One region of the Amedibacterium intestinale genome, then DNA from elsewhere that is predicted to be linked to it. Evidence: a T-box and tRNA genes for the amino acid it is inferred to sense, from the RefSeq annotation. Region 1 holds a T-box; the other holds one or more tRNA genes.
What was found. The T-box of region 1 lies ahead of alaS (alanine--tRNA ligase). A T-box ahead of a tRNA ligase gene usually reads a tRNA of that ligase, here a tRNA-Ala.

Region 1 (8,279 bases):
ACGTTCAACCGTTTGAATAATCGTACGAGCATTATTATGAGAAGATATATATGCAGGATCATTACTAATCAAATAACCTGCCAATTGATTTACAGAATTATATCCTCTTTCGTCAAGTGCTCTTTTTACTTCTTGTAATACATGTTTGATATTATCACGTTTTAAATCTTCGGATTTAAATGCCATAGTCTCTGTAACATCTTTCATCGTATTACCTCCTTCGTTTATCTTCTTATATTTTATCGTACTTTATGTTAAATGAAAACCCTAAGAAAGTTTATTTTTAATCATTTCCAATGCTTCATCAATACGAGTAATATCTTTTCCTCCTGATTGAGCAAGGTCTGGTCTTCCTCCACCTTTTCCATCACAGACTGCAGCAGCTTCTTTTACCAAGTCTCCACATTTAATACCAGTACTAATTGCCAATTTATCTGCACCAGCAACAAATACTACTTTATCATTCACAACACTGCCAAAGAACACTACAATATTTTCTGTTTCTGCTTTCAAAGAAGAAACAATATCCTTCAATGCATTTGCATCTGCACCATCAAGACGTTTTACTAATATGTTTTTTCCATTGCATTCTTTAATTTCTTCTTTTAATTCTTTAGCTTTCAGTGTAAACATTTCATTTTGCAAAGCAGCAAGTTCTTTTTTCAATGTTGCCATTTCATTCAGCACCTGAGCTACTTTTTCTTCGACTTTTGAAATTCCTTTTAATTTTAAATCTGAAGCAATGTTTTTTAACATAGTTTCTTCTTCAGCGAATTCTCTATATGCTTCATATCCTGTTTTTGCAGTAATACGACGAACTCCTGAACCTATACTTTCTTCACTGATGATTTTACAAAGACCTATTTCCTGCGTGTTGTTTACATGGCAGCCTCCACAAAACTCTTTTGATACATCTCCCATCGTTACTACACGAACGATATCTCCATATTTTTCATCAAACAATGCAGTAGCTCCACTTTTTTTCGCTTCTTCAATTGGCATTTCTACTTTTGTAACAGCATAGTGTCCTGCAATATACTGATTTACAAGCTCTTCAATCTGTTTTAACTGCTCTTCACCAACTTTTTCAAAATGTGTAAAATCAAAACGTAAATATTCATGATTTACATAGCTTCCTGCCTGCTGAATATGGGAACCTACGATATTTTTTAATGCACTCTGCAGCAAATGTGTACATGAGTGATTTCTTGTGATAACATCACGTTTTGCATTATCTACGGACAATGTAACCTGACTTCCTATATGAAGACTTCCGTTTTCAATTACAACATGGTGTAAATGTTGTTTATGAGGTGCTTTGATTGTATTAACTACCTTAGCAGTTACTCCTCCTTCGATAAGTCCACAATCTCCAACCTGTCCTCCACTTTCTGCATAGAAAACAGTCGTATCAAAAATTACGTCTCCCTCATCATTTAATTCTTCCACTTTATGCCCATCTTTAAACAAGCCAATAACATGAGCTTTGCACATTCTTTCATCATATCCAACAAATGTACTTTCTTCTGTAAAGTTCATCAAATCAGCTGATTGACTGCTCATAGATTCTGCATCTTCACGTGCATTTCTTGCACGTTCTCTTTGTTTGTTCATTTCTTCATCAAAACCAGCTTTATCAACAGTATACCCACTTTCCTGTGCAATTTCCATTGTCAGCTCCATTGGGAATCCATATGTATCATAAAGTTTGAAAGCTGTTTTTCCATCAATCATTTTTGATTCTTTATTAGCTTCCATCACATCCATTAACAGTTTTTCACCGTCTGCTAAAGTTGTATGAAAACGTTCTTCTTCCACTTTTACAAGTTTTGCGATATAATCCAGTTTTTCTTCCAAATAAGGATAGAAATCTTTCATGATTTCATAAACTACAGGAACCAGTTTATACATAAAAGAATCTTCAATTTTTAATTTTTTACCAAAACGAACAGCTCTACGCAGTACACGACGAAGTACATAACCTCTTCCCTCATTTGAGAATAAAGCACCATCCGCTAAAGCAAATGTAACTGTACGGATATGATCCGCAATTACACGATATGCCATTTTATTTTTTGGATCACTATATTTCAAATTTGTGTAAGCTTCTGTTGCATGAATCAAAGGCAAAAATAAATCTGTATCAAAGTTTGTTTCTCCATCCTGAATAAGACAAGTCAAGCGTTCCAATCCCATTCCAGTATCTATATTTTTCTGTGGAAGTTCTTTATAATCTTTGCGATCGACTCCTTCTTTTCCATCAAACTGTGAAAATACAACATTCCATACTTCAATATAACGATCATTTTCTAATTCTTCAAAGAAAGCTCTTTCTCCTAACCCTTCTGGATCATATTTTTCTCCACGATCGTAAAAAATTTCTGTATCTGGTCCACATGGTCCTTCACCAATCTGCCAGAAATTTCCTTCAGTACGCAGCAAGTGTGATGGATCAACACCACATTCTTTTGTCCAAATATCATAAGCTTCCTGATCATCTTTATAAACCGTAATATACAGTCTATCTTTTTCAAATCCAATATACTCTGGACTTGTTAAAAATTCCCATGCAAAATGAATTGCTTCAGGTTTAAAATAATCCCCAATAGAGAAATTTCCAAGCATTTCAAAGAATGTATGATGACGTGCCGTTTTTCCTACATTTTCAATATCATTTGTACGTATTGATTTTTGCGCATTCGCAATGCGTGGACTATCTGGTTTTACAGAACCATCAAAATATTTTTTTAAAGCAGCTACCCCTGCATTGATCCATAACAAAGTAGGATCGTTATGTGGAACAAGGCTTGCGCCTGGTTCAATCATATGTCCGTTCTTTTTAAAATAATCTAAGAACATCTGTCGAATTTCATTACCAGTTAATTGTTTCATAACTTCCTCCTTAAACATAAAAAAACGTCCCTTTCCAGGAACGTAATAGATTACGCGGTACCATCCTAGTTCACTTTCTGCAAAGCACACCTCTGTTACAAATCGTTAACGCCGACGATACGTGAAGACTCCAAAGCAGCCTTCCACATAGCTTCATGCAAAGACTTTCACCAACCGTCTTCTCTCTAAGCCAGAATCTACATGTACTCCTCTTTTTCATTATCTTCTTATTGACTTGCATATTATAACAAATTCTTTTTCTACATGCAACTATCATCTACTTTTTTCACTTGCGACAGCCTCATCAAAATCAATCCAGATATCTTCCCATTTTCCAATTGAATCATTTGTTTTAGAATGCATCCAGCTTCGAATTGCAATTTGTGTCATAGCAGCAGCAATAGGAGATAATAAAGCACCAAATATTCCAAATATTGCCTCCATTATGAAAAGAAACACAAATGTTAATAAAGGTCGAACATGCATTGTCTTATGAAAAATCATTGGCTGCACTAAATTACCTTCTATCTGTTGTAAAATAAAAATAACAATAAATAACACCCATGGAAAACTACTATATTCAAGTAAAGCAATAATCCCAATTAAAACAATTCCTATAGTAGCTCCTATATACGGAAATAAATTTAAAAATGCTAATAACACAGAATATAAAAATGCATTTGGAAAATGAAATAAGAATAAAACAATAAACGATGATATCGCAATAAATAGCATATCAACGATGGTTCCTGTTAAATACTGAAAGACAACACTGCTAAAAGTATGATAAAAAGTATAATATCGTTTATGGACAGGTATTGTTTTATGAATTACCTTTTTCCAAAAAGAAAGATCTATAGAAATAAAAAAAGCACTTACATAAGCTATAGAGAAAAAAACAGTTGTTGAAACCATGCCCTGTATCTGAGAAAAAATACCATCATAAAGTTTTTTTATATCCTGTTTATCTATAAAAGACTGTACATCAACACTACTTAGATATTGTTCAAAAAAAGAACGAATGTTCGTAAATAGTTTAGGTAATAAGTATAATAATTCACTAATTTGTTGATACAAAAGAGGTAAAAGGATAATTAAAAAAATACATAAGAGCACAAATACCCCCATATAGACAAGCATGACCGCTCTATTTACCTTCATATATTTTGATAGTTTGTCAATGAATGGCTGTAATAAAAATGATATTACAATTCCAGTAACTATAGGCAAAATCGCTTTATATAAAGAGAGTAGAGATTCTGATATATGTAATTGTTTGCATAAAAGCACTATTACCAGCAAAAACAGAACCATAGGAAGAAGACTCTTACAAAAATCAGATACAATATTTAGTTTATTTTTCATAAAGAAAAAACCCGTTAGGGTTTAATCTAATTCCATGTAATTCATTAGGTTATCCATAGTTTTATGGTAAGTCTTCTTCATTTTTCTCTTAGCTCTTTTAGACTGACGACAAAAATCTTCAATTTCATCATCTTTTGTATAACCTAAATACATTCCAACAATAAGTCCGGTCATTGCCGCAAACATACATTTATTCATCTAAATTACCTCCTGTTGTACTACTAGTGTGAGTAATTAAGAATAAATTATTCAAATTTTTCTAAGATATGCTTTTTTAAAGTTGTCTTACGAATATGTCTTTCCTGTAAATGAATATATTTTAAGAACACTTCTTTAGACCCAAGCAATACCAGACTTTTTTTTGCACGTGTTACACCAGTATAAAGCAAACGTTTACTTAACATAAATGCATAATCTTTTACAACAGGCATAATCACAATAGGATACTCGCTTCCCTGAGCTTTGTGGATAGATATACAATATGCATGTGTAATATTAGAAATTTGTTCTCCACTGTATTCTACAAAATTGCCATCAAAATCTGCCAGAATTACATTTTTAGATAATGCATTTTCATCTGCATATTCTATAGCAATTATTTCTCCAATATCACCATTATATACATTTTCATCTGGCTGATTTTTTAATTGTAAGATTTTATCCCCAACACGAAAAACGCGATATCCAACTTTTATTTCATCTTTATAACCATCTTGAGGATTCAGTACTTTTTGCAAAGTATTATTTAATGCATCAATACCTGCAACACCACCATACATAGGCGCCAAAACTTGAATGTCTTTTATAGAATAACCCTTTTCCAATGCATTTGACACTATAGGAATCAAGATATCTTTTACTTCATAGTTTTCACAGGAAAAAAATGCTATATCATTACCCTGTTCCAACACAGTAACATTCTCTTCATTTATTTCATGAGCAAGTGTGATTACATCACTGCCTTCTTTTTGGCGAAATATTTTTTCTAAACGTGTCAAAGGGAATAAGGAGGATGTAATCAAGTCTTTTAAAACACTGCCACATCCAACACTGGCTAACTGATTTTCATCTCCAATTAATAAAATCTTTTTAACAAGTTTTGCTGATTTCAATAGTGCTTGAAAAAGTTGCTGATCAACCATACTAAACTCATCAATAACTAAAAGATCACAATCCAATAATTCTTTTTCATTTTTCAAAAATGTATTTGATTCTAAATCCCAATGTAATAAAGAATGTATAGTAGAAACTTTTACATTTTGACAAATTTCACTTAATCGTTTTGATGCACGACCAGTTGGAGCACATAAAGCTATCGTATCTAAAGGATAGTATTTTTTATAGAGCGAAATAAGTCCTTGTACAATTGTTGTTTTTCCTGTCCCAGGTCCACCTGTAATGATAGAAAAAGGATGTAGAAAAAAATTATGAAATGCTTGTTTCTGAATTTTCTCATATTCGATATGCAATTCATCTTCTATATTTTCAATATCATCACCCAAAGTTTCTATATACGAAAATGGCTGTTCGACATAAGGAAAATCAAATAAAAATGAAGATATATATTTTTCTGCTTCAAATTGTTTATGATAATAAATGTTTTTATCTTCTTTTATTAAGATTCCTTCATCTAAAATCTCCTGTAAGTAAGCTTCAACATCTAAATCATGAAATTCTTTTTGAATTTTTTTATAAAGCTTTTCTATTTCTATATATGTATCACCAGTAGAATTACACCATTGCTGGACTAATTGAACAATAATAGCTTTTATACGACGTGGATCATCCAAAGAAACAGATAAATCTCTTGCTAATTTATCAGCAGTCTTAAAACCCACACCATCAACTTCTTCAAGCAATTGATAAGGATTTTGTTTTATGACTTCTATTGTATTATTCCCATAAATATTTTCAATTTTTTTGGCTGTTTGAACACCTATCCCGAATTTTGAAAAAAAGTACGAAATGTCATCTTCCTTTTCTTCTAAAATACCTTCTTCAATAATTTTTACTTTTTTCAAAGGAAAATCCGGAATACTTAATAATACAGCTGGGTCTTTTTGTATTTTTTCTATACAGTCATGACCTAATGTATCAACAATCTTTTTAGCACTTTGTTTTCCAATTCCTGGAAATCTAGAGCTAGAAAAAAACTGTATTAAACTTGTAATATCATTTTTCAGAACTCTTTCATAACTAGTAATATTAAACTGTAAACCATAGCGCGGATGTTCTTTATAAGACCCATGAAGATCCCATACGCTATCGATTTCTGTACTATGAAAAAAACCTGTTGCAGTAAATGTACTTTTTGTTTCATTACATAATTGAAAACGACCAACAAAATAGCCAGTTTCAGCATTATAAAATACAACATGCAGTAATCTTGCCTGCAATATCATATCTTCCATTTATATCTCCTTTCAGACCCCCAAAAGCATAAAAGAAATCAAATTATTTAAAGCATGTACTCCTGCAGAAGAAACAATACTATTTTTCTTTTCATAACAATAACAGAAAAAGAATCCTAACCCACCATAAACCACAAGATAAACTAAATCTGTAAATTGAAATGTTATAAAAGAACCCATCACATGAATACATCCAAAGAAGAATCCGCTAATAATTGCCGAAGGAACAAATCCCATATATTTTCTACAGTATGAAAAAATTCCTCCACGAAAAACACTTTCTTCTACGATAGGTGCAAAAATCACAGAAGAGAATAACATAAATATTGGAGCTATTGTAGTATTTACCTTTATATTTTCTTGGTTTACACTTTCTGGCGTTCCAGAAATAAGAGAAACAATCATACTTAAAGCAAAATTAAGTGCCAGTACAAAGAAAGTCATTGTTATAATTTCAAAAAGATTCCTAACTATGTTTTGTTTAAAACTATCCCATGCTTCTTGCCACAAAGGCCTCGTTATTAAAACTGATAAAACTAAAATAATTGCATATAGAATAGTAAGAATTGGTATACTCATGACAATAGCATTCGGATTTAAGAATAAAGTCAAATTTCTTGCAAGAACTGGAACTAAAAACATATATCCAAAAAAATAAACAACTATCAAAAACAACAAAGAGAACTTATTCGCACATTTCCATTGAAATCTATTTTCCATATGATGTTCTCCGTTTTATGCGATTCTGTAAACTTTCTCCCTGGATAAACACCTCTTCAATGACGCCTCCTCCAAGACACTCCTCTCCATCATAGAATACTGCTTCCTGCCCACAGGTAACACTGGATACGCTTTGTGGATAAGAAACAAGAACGGTTTTTTCATCAATAAAACGTATAATTACATCATTATCTTTTTGACGATATCGAAATTTAGCAGTACAGTGATATTCTTCACTAAGCTTTTCTGGACGAAGCCAGTTTACACCAGATACAATGCAACTTGTTGTGTGTAGCCAATTGCTTTCATCACCATTAGCAACATAAAGAATATTTTTCTCAACGTCTTTACCTACAACAAACCAAGGACCTTTATTTCCGCCAATTCCTAAGCCTTTTCTTTGTCCAATCGTATAATATAAAACACCGATATGATCACCAACAACATCTAATGTTTCTATATCAACAATTTTTCCATCTTTACTTGGAAGATAATTTTGTAAAAATTCTTTAAAATTTCTTTCGCCAATAAAGCAAATTCCTGTAGAATCTTTCTTTTTCATAACACTTTCAAGTTCTAATTCTTCAGCTATGCGTCGTACCTCTTTTTTTTCTAAATCCCCTATAGGAAATAATGTGTTTGATAATGCATCAGAAGATATCTGACATAAAAAATAAGTTTGATCTTTGTTTGAATCTACACCTCTTAACATTTTTGTATAGGCGCCACCTTTATCAACGCGAGCATAATGTCCTGTCGCAACAGTGTCAAACCCTAACTTATTTGCATATTTCATAAATGCATCAAATTTAATATATTTATTACATAAAATGTCTGGATTAGGCGTTCGACCCTTTTTATACTCCTCTAAAAAGTAGGTAAACACATTAT
Region 2 (8,279 bases), 1.1 Mb from region 1:
ATGCATCCTCTGATTCAATCTTTCTATTACGCAAAAAAAGAACTTTCTGTATCAAAACAATTAATGCCATCTTTTTATACAAACATATTATTAAATATAAAAGAGTATATTCAAATACAGGGAGATGATATATCTCTTTATGCCCCAATGCCTTTAGAATGCAAAGCCTATTTAGATATGCCTAAACATAACTGTATCAGTGTAAAACTTATTTACAGTTATGGAAAAATGGAATATAACGCATTTTTACAGCCTTTATTATCTTCTGGAAGAAATATCAAAGAAGAAATGGCAGTACGCTCTTTGTTATCAAGATATATAACACGTATTGATACCAATGAAGGAATCGTCTATATTGAAAATTCACAGGATGCGATGTATACATTTATTACACAAGGTGTTGATGAACTAACAAAAAAATGCATCATGTATGCAACAGAAGCATTCTCTCGCATGCAGGTACGCTCTTCAACTTCCATATCTATGGGAATACGTATGGAAAGTGATTTGCTGCATATTGACTTTGATACTTATGACTTTCCAAAAGAAGAACTGCAAAACGTATTGGAAGCCTATCGTTTAAATCGAAAATACTATCGTATGAAAGATGGTTCCTTTGTTAGTCTTGAAGACAATGCTTTACAGGAATTATCCTTATTGCTGGATGGAATGAATGTGAGCGCATCCCAATTAGAAAATGGAAATCTCATCGTTCCAAAGTATCGTTCCTTATATATAGATAAAAGTTTAGAAGATGCAGATATGATGAAAATTGATCGTGATGCCAGTTTCAAAGATATCATTCGTGGAATCCATAACATTAAAGATGCCGATTACCCTGTCCCTCCTAACCAGAAACATATTTTAAGAAACTATCAAAAGATTGGATATCGCTGGTTAAAAACAATGGCCAATTATGGCTTTGGCGGCATTTTGGCAGATGATATGGGAATAGGAAAAACCATACAGGTCATTACTTTATTAGAAGATGAAAGAATCCAGCATCCAGAAAGTGTTTCTCTGGTTATTTGCCCTAGTTCTTTACTGTTAAACTGGCAAAGTGAAATACAGAAATTCTCTAAAGATTTATCCTGCATCATGATTAGCGGTACAAGTGAAGAAAGAAAAAGACAAATACAAAACTGTAAATCATATGATGTCGTTATTACCTCGTATGATTATATAAAAAGAGATATTGAACAATATGAAGATGTTCTTTTTACATATCAAATTCTTGACGAAGCACAGTATATTAAAAATCATACAACTAAAAATGCAACTTCCGTAAAACAGATACAGGCGAAACATCGTTTTGCTTTAACTGGGACACCAATTGAAAACTCATTGGCAGAACTATGGTCGATTTTTGATTATCTTATGCCTGGATATTTATACAGCTATCCATACTTTAAAAAGCACTACGAATTTCCAATCGTAAAAGAAAATGACCCAGCTACAGTAAAAGAACTGCAGCGAATGGTAGAGCCTTTCATTCTTCGTCGTGTGAAAAAAGATGTATTAAAAGAATTGCCAGAAAAAATAGAAAAAACAATGATGATTGAACTGGATGAGGAAACTCGAAAATTATATATGGCAAATGTTAACAGCATGAAAGAAGATTTAAGAAAGAATCTAAATGAAAAAGGTGTTGCCGCAAGCAGGATTCTTGTATTAACGATGTTAACAAGACTTCGTCAGCTATGCTGTGATCCTCGCCTTGTCTATGAAAATTATGCTATGGTGGGAAATAAGATCAATGCCTGTATGGAATATATTGAAACTTGTTATGAATCAGGTAAAAAAGTACTGTTATTCTCCCAATTCACTTCTTTATTATCTTTATTAGAAGAAGAACTGCATAAGCGAAATATCCGTTATTACCTGTTAAAAGGATCAACGCCAAAAGATAAGCGACAGGAATATGTCAATGCTTTTCAAAATGACAATACCCCTGTATTCTTAATATCTTTAAAAGCTGGCGGTACCGGTTTAAATCTAACAAAAGCAGAAGTTGTTATCCATTTTGATCCATGGTGGAATATTTCTGCACAAAACCAGGCTACTGATCGTGCGTATCGTATTGGGCAGCATAACAACGTACAAGTAATCAAAATGATTGCGAAAGATACCATTGAAGAAAAAATCATGAAACTCCAAGATAAAAAACAAAGTCTTAGTGATACGATCATCCAGCAAAATGAAGGAATCATTACACAAATGAGCAAAGAAGAAATTTTAGATTTGTTCTAAACAAAAAGAACTGTGCGCAAAAAACACAGTTTTTTAAGGAAGAAAGAAAATATGTTTAATCCATCATTTGTGTTCGAACGACATCAACAATCATTGCGATAAATTCTTTATTACTCGGTTTGGCTCTTTGAAAATGGACAGTATTCCCAAATACAGAATGTATGGCAGAAATATCACCCCTAGCCCATGCTACTTCAATCGCATTTCGAATTCCCTTTTCCACACTATATACAGAAGTATCATAATAAATCGCTACCTTTACATATAGATGTTTCGTGATGTTTTTTAATAAAGCTGGATTTTCACATGCTGAAACTATCGCATGTCGTATATAATCATGACCAACAATGTGAGCAGGTATCCCTATTTCATGCAATAAATTTGTAACATTTACATAAATTGCCTTTCTTGAATTATCCATATTTGTTTCTTCCCCCACAAAGCAGATGCTTTCCATATTTTAATAAACACCCTTTTAAATTAAACAGCAAAGAGTTCAAAAAAATAGTCGAAAAATGTCGTATTTTACTCTTTTTTGTCGAATATTGCTTTCTCAATTCTTATCCTTCCCTTTTTTCAACTATATATAGTTAAAAAACTATAATATATACAAAATATATCTTTTAAATTATTTACGCTTAATTTAACCAATGGGTACCTAAATATAACTTCTTACATAAATAATGTAACAAATTGGTATATGATTATTTCAGAAACAGGAGGAACAATCCATGAAACAATCAGAATTATTAAAATCTATTGCTTCTTTAACACCATACCAAAAGAGAAAATTAGAAATCTATGTTATTGATGCTTTGAACCTTAATGAAGAAGACAGGGATTTGAAACCAAAACGCTGTCCATATTGTGGCAAGGAATCCAGAATGATCAAGAAAGGGTTTAAAAACGGGAAACAGCGTTATATGTGTAAAGATTGTAGTCATATCTTTACTTACAATTCACACACGATTACAATGTACTCCAAGATTGAAAGAAGCATGTTAAAAAAAATCGTATTAGATACATTAAGTTTTGTTTTCGTTAAAAAGACAGCAGCAGACTTGGATCTCTCTGTCCCCTGCATATTTGAAAATCGCCATAAAATACTTTGTTCACTGAAAGTATTATTATATAGCGAAAATATGAAATTAAGCGGAACCATAGAGATTGATGAAACTCTTGAGCTTGAAAGCCAAAAAGGGTGCAGGAAGATACAAAGAAAAGCCCGCAAACGAGGCGGGCCATCATCTTATAGAGGATTATTTCATGAACAAGTTTGTATCGTCACCACAACAGATAGAAATGGTCATGAGATATTCAAAGCAGTCGGTTATGGAAAACCAACCAAGAACAGTATACTAGAAAACTTCCTAAAAAATCTAGACCCAAAATCAATTCTATATTCCGATGGAGCATTTTGTTATGATGAACTAGCCAAAAAGGCAAACTGCAGTCTTGTACAATTAAAAATCACATTTGTCATACAACACCGTAGAACATATCAATACAGTGAACAGTATACATTCGCTAATAAAAGGTCAATTGGCTGGATACAGGGGTATCGCAACAAAATACATGAACCGATACATGAGCTTGTTTGTATTTGTTCGTAGATTTCAGGAAATGGATGATAATGAAAAACTGCCTATCATCTTACGAAGATTGAAAGATTTAAAGTTTACCATAACAAGAAAATCTTTAAAAACATATAATTTGCTTTATATTTAAGGATTCATTTGTTATCTAGGTACCTTCTTGTTAAATTAAGCGATTATTTATTTACTGTTTTTCCTTACTTATTTTATATTTCTTTTTCAAATAATATTGACATTTTATAAACTTAAATGATATTATTATTGAGCAGTAAAAATTGGGCTGTTAGCTCAGCTGGGAGAGCACCTGCCTTGCACGCAGGGGGTCAGCGGTTCGATCCCGCTACGGTCCACCATGAAAAACGATTAAGATTCCTCACAGGAATCTTTTTTTGTATAAAAATAAAAACCATGATATTTAACCTAGCACTTTTCTTTTTATCACATAGGATAAAGTGAGGATGATAAAACCTCAGGAAAGGAGATGTTAGTATGACTAACAATTGTGGATGTGAAAACAGAAGAAATCGTTGCTACAGAGGGAATGATCGTGGATTTGATCGTGAAGGGTACTGGAATCAAGATCGCAGATGCGGATGTGGATACTACAACCCTGAAGAAGTAGCACGAGCTGCAGAATTTGTTGCCAGAGCTACCAGAGAATTTGCTGAAGGTGACTTCAGTGAAAGAATGCACGAAAGCAACTGTGCTCGTCAAATGATGCGCTGCATGCGTCGTGGATGTGGATGCGGCTGGGAATAAACTAGCCAAAAGACCATGGGATAATAAATCCTGTGGTCTTTTTTAATGAAAGCAGAAAATCTTAATCATTAAATAATATCCATATACGTACATCTCTACATCATGCAATACTTGATGGTATCTTTCTGCATATAATTTTTACAATTCATTGTTTTCATCTTCGGCTTCTGCTAAAAAATTTCCTGTAATTGTTTATAACCCGCTTGCAGAATTTCTTCATGAATACCCTTTTTTGCTAATAAAAAAGCAGAACAAAAAATTTCTGTTCTACTCATTTAAATATCCCCTTGGGTATCATTTTTCTTCCCTCAAAACAAACAATGCATTGTTAATCACTTCTAAAATTTTATATCTATAATCCCTAAAGCTTAATAATTTGTTTTATCCATTTTTAAGCATATCATTAATATCTTCTTGGACTTTTTTCATAATCTTATTCATTTCCTCAGTACATATATCTTCTAAATGAATACCACATATACATGTAACAACACATTGAAATTTTAATACAGCAGCTTTCACATACATGGCTGCGACATGATCATCTTTATGTCCCACTTGATTCCAAATATTCATTGTTACATGCGTCTCACCACCTTTTAGATATGGCTGTCCAATAACAACACTGCCAATATGCCCATTTTCATTTTGAACATGAATAACCAAATCTTTTCCCATCCATTGCATAGTACGTTTTAAATGAATTTTTCTCATCGTTCATTTCCTTTCTTCTAAAATCATGATAAAATACTCCAATAAAGAATAGGTGATTATCATGACAATTGAACAATTACAATATTTTTACGCTGTTACTATCCATCAAACTTTTTCACAAGCAGCAGCAGAAATGAATATTACACAATCTGCGCTTTCAAAGCAGATTGCTAAACTCGAACAAGAGCTTGGTGTTTTCTTGTTTAATAGAAGCCACAGACAAATCACTCTTACAAATGCAGGTAAACAATTCTTAAAAGATACAGAGATTTTACTAGCTGACTACCAAAAGATGATAGAGAATCAATACACTTTAAAAACAAATCATAAAAATACACTTAAAATAGCTATGCTCCCTATCTTTTCACAATATGACCTAGCACATAAATTAAATGATTTTTCTAAAAAACATCCTTCTATTCACCTTGTGATTGATGAAATTGAAGAACGAGATCTCCAATATAAATTAGATTATCATGATTATGATATCTATATTCTAAGAGGAAACTATCATGCACTTGATTCATTCCAAAATATCCTTTTATATGAAGATGAGTTAGTAGCAGTTATATCTAAACAACATCCTCTTTCTCATCTTAAACAACTTTCCATTCAGCAATTAAAAACCGAAAAATTACTTTTACCTCCAAAATATACAAATATTTCAGATTTAGTTATTGAAGCCTGCCATCAGAATCACTTCAATCCTTATATCCATCGACATGGACGTATCGAAACGATTCTAAGCGCAGCAAGTGAAAATGAAGGAATCGCATTGGTAATGAAGAAATCCCTACATATTTTTCATCTTAATCAAGTGCTAGTTTTACCTTTTCAAGAACATATTCAAGGTAATATTTTTATGTACTATTCTTTAGATTCTCTGCACAAAGACATCATACAAGAATTCATTCAAGCAATACGCCCTGTTCAATAGAAGAAAGCAGTCGAAATGACTGCTCAGGTTGTTGACAAACTATATATTTTGAAAATATATAAAACCAATTTAAAAAAAGTGGTAGAAAGATTCCTTTTACTAGGTGATTTTTGGTAAATGATAGCTTAAAATCACCTGTTTTTTATACAAAAGTGGGGATAAAAAAAGACCGAATGACAAAGTCTGCTCAAAGAGCGACTTTGTCAACGGTCTGAGCAGTCGAAATGACTGCTTTTTATTTCCAGCGTTTAAAATCCTCTAATTCAATACCAAACTGTGATAATATTTTTCCTACAATATGTATTTCTAAATCATCTATTGATTGAGGCAATTGATAATAAGTTAACATCGGTGGCATAATCACAACACCAGACAGCTTTGATAAATAAGATAAATTATCAAGATGAATAGTTGAAAGTGGTGACTCTCTTGCCACAAGAATTAGTTTTCTTTTTTCTTTAATCATGACATCACAAGCTCTTAATAAAAGATTATCAGAATAACCATGGGCAATACCTGCAATTGTTTTCATAGAACATGGAATAACTATCATACCATCATTTTGAAAAGTACCACTTGCAATACTTGCGCCCAAATTATGATTATCATAAACAACATCAGCCATATCACAAATTTCCTTTAAGGAATAAGGTGTTTCTTGATGAAGTGTCATCTCAGCTCCGCGAGTCATAACCAGATGTGTTTCAACATCAGGCTGTTTCTTTAATTCTTTTAACAATCTAACAGCAAGTGGTATACCACTTGCACCGCTTATACCAACAACAAGTTTCTTCATATTAAACCAAAGCCATAATATAAGTGACCCAAAAATAGCTCAATGGCATAACCAAAATCATTGCAGGAATCATATCCGCAATTGGAAAATTTTTCAATTTTACCATTCTAAATCCGGTTGCTAACATTAAGAAACCACCACAGGCTTTAAAATCAGCTATCATATCCGGTGAAGTCATTGGGTAAATAAATCCAGCACATAAAAATAAAATAAAGAAAATAATAAATTGTGGAACTGAAATTACAGAAACAACATAACCTAATTGGCAAGCAAAGATAGCTGCTGTAAAAAAATCTAAAATAGATTTAGAAATAAGGATAGAATTATCACCAGTCATACCCGCAGTTAAAGAGCCATAAATGCCTGTTCCGCTGGCACAGAATAAAACAATGATCGTAACCAATTGATTTAAAAATTCTTCTTCACTCATATTAGAATTATTTTTAAATATTTTTGAAATAGGTTTTTGCATTAATGTAGCACCTTTATGAATCCAATCACCTAAATGTATAGCTAATCCTAAAGCTGTACCAATGATAATCGCAAAAATAACAGCTGGCATATTTTTCATAAGCCCAATTGTACTAATTCCCATACCCATGGAACAAACACCGAAAATCAATGATATTTCTGCTTTAAACTTTGAACTTAACTTATGTCCAGCTAACGCTCCTGCAATACCTCCAAGTAATACAGAAGCCGCATTGATAAGAACTCCTATAGGCATAAATAATCCTCCTTTTATTTAAACATATCTGGTAGCCAATGAGCTGGATCTACATCCATGAATTTAGCTCTTTCAAATCGATTTTTTTGATCAAATGGTATCGTACAATCAAAAATAGCTTTACATGCAACACCACGTGCTCGAATATGTGGTGAATATTCAGGTTGATTAGATGGATCTAATGGGTGACATTGAACTCCTGGGATGGTAATTACATCCAAGTCCGCCTGAAAACGTGTTGTCATTGCCCACATTACATCTTTCATATCAAAAGGATCAACATCTTCATCAACTAGGAAAACATGTTTCAACTCAGCAAAAGCACTGAAAGCTAATAAGGCTGCCTGTCTTTGCCTTCCTTCATCAGATGGAACAGATTTCTTAAACTGCATAACTGCAATATATTTACCGCCTCCACTAGAAGCACAATACACATTTAACAACTTCCCAGGCATTGCTTTATCAACCATTGTTAATATACTTGCCTCAGTTGGAATACCA

Region 2: it encodes a tRNA-Ala, which carries the amino acid that the T-box ahead of alaS (alanine--tRNA ligase) is inferred to sense. The anticodon was not compared.

The regions. Positions count from the first base shown of each region.
Region 1 is NZ_AP019711.1:467,455-475,733, reverse strand. It holds gene A9CBEGH2_RS02385 (IreB family regulatory phosphoprotein) at 1-207, opposite strand, end outside; gene alaS (alanine--tRNA ligase) at 268-2,892, opposite strand; T-box leader at 2,926-3,121, opposite strand; gene A9CBEGH2_RS02375 (AI-2E family transporter) at 3,166-4,257, opposite strand; gene A9CBEGH2_RS12325 (hypothetical protein) at 4,279-4,455, opposite strand; gene recD2 (SF1B family DNA helicase RecD2) at 4,503-6,668, opposite strand; gene A9CBEGH2_RS02365 (CPBP family intramembrane glutamic endopeptidase) at 6,681-7,388, opposite strand; gene mnmA (tRNA 2-thiouridine(34) synthase MnmA) at 7,378-8,279, opposite strand, start outside.
Region 2 is NZ_AP019711.1:1,549,644-1,557,922, forward strand. It holds gene A9CBEGH2_RS07910 (SNF2 helicase associated domain-containing protein) at 1-2,250, shown strand, start outside; gene A9CBEGH2_RS07915 (sporulation initiation factor Spo0A C-terminal domain-containing protein) at 2,306-2,671, opposite strand; gene A9CBEGH2_RS07920 (IS1/IS1595 family N-terminal zinc-binding domain-containing protein) at 2,982-3,863, shown strand; tRNA gene A9CBEGH2_RS07925 (tRNA-Ala) at 4,123-4,198, shown strand; gene A9CBEGH2_RS07930 (hypothetical protein) at 4,335-4,604, shown strand; gene lpdD (prenylated flavin chaperone LpdD) at 4,986-5,318, opposite strand; gene A9CBEGH2_RS07940 (LysR family transcriptional regulator) at 5,380-6,255, shown strand; gene A9CBEGH2_RS07945 (UbiX family flavin prenyltransferase) at 6,491-7,051, opposite strand; gene A9CBEGH2_RS07950 (DUF554 domain-containing protein) at 7,053-7,778, opposite strand; gene A9CBEGH2_RS07955 (UbiD family decarboxylase) at 7,793-8,279, opposite strand, start outside.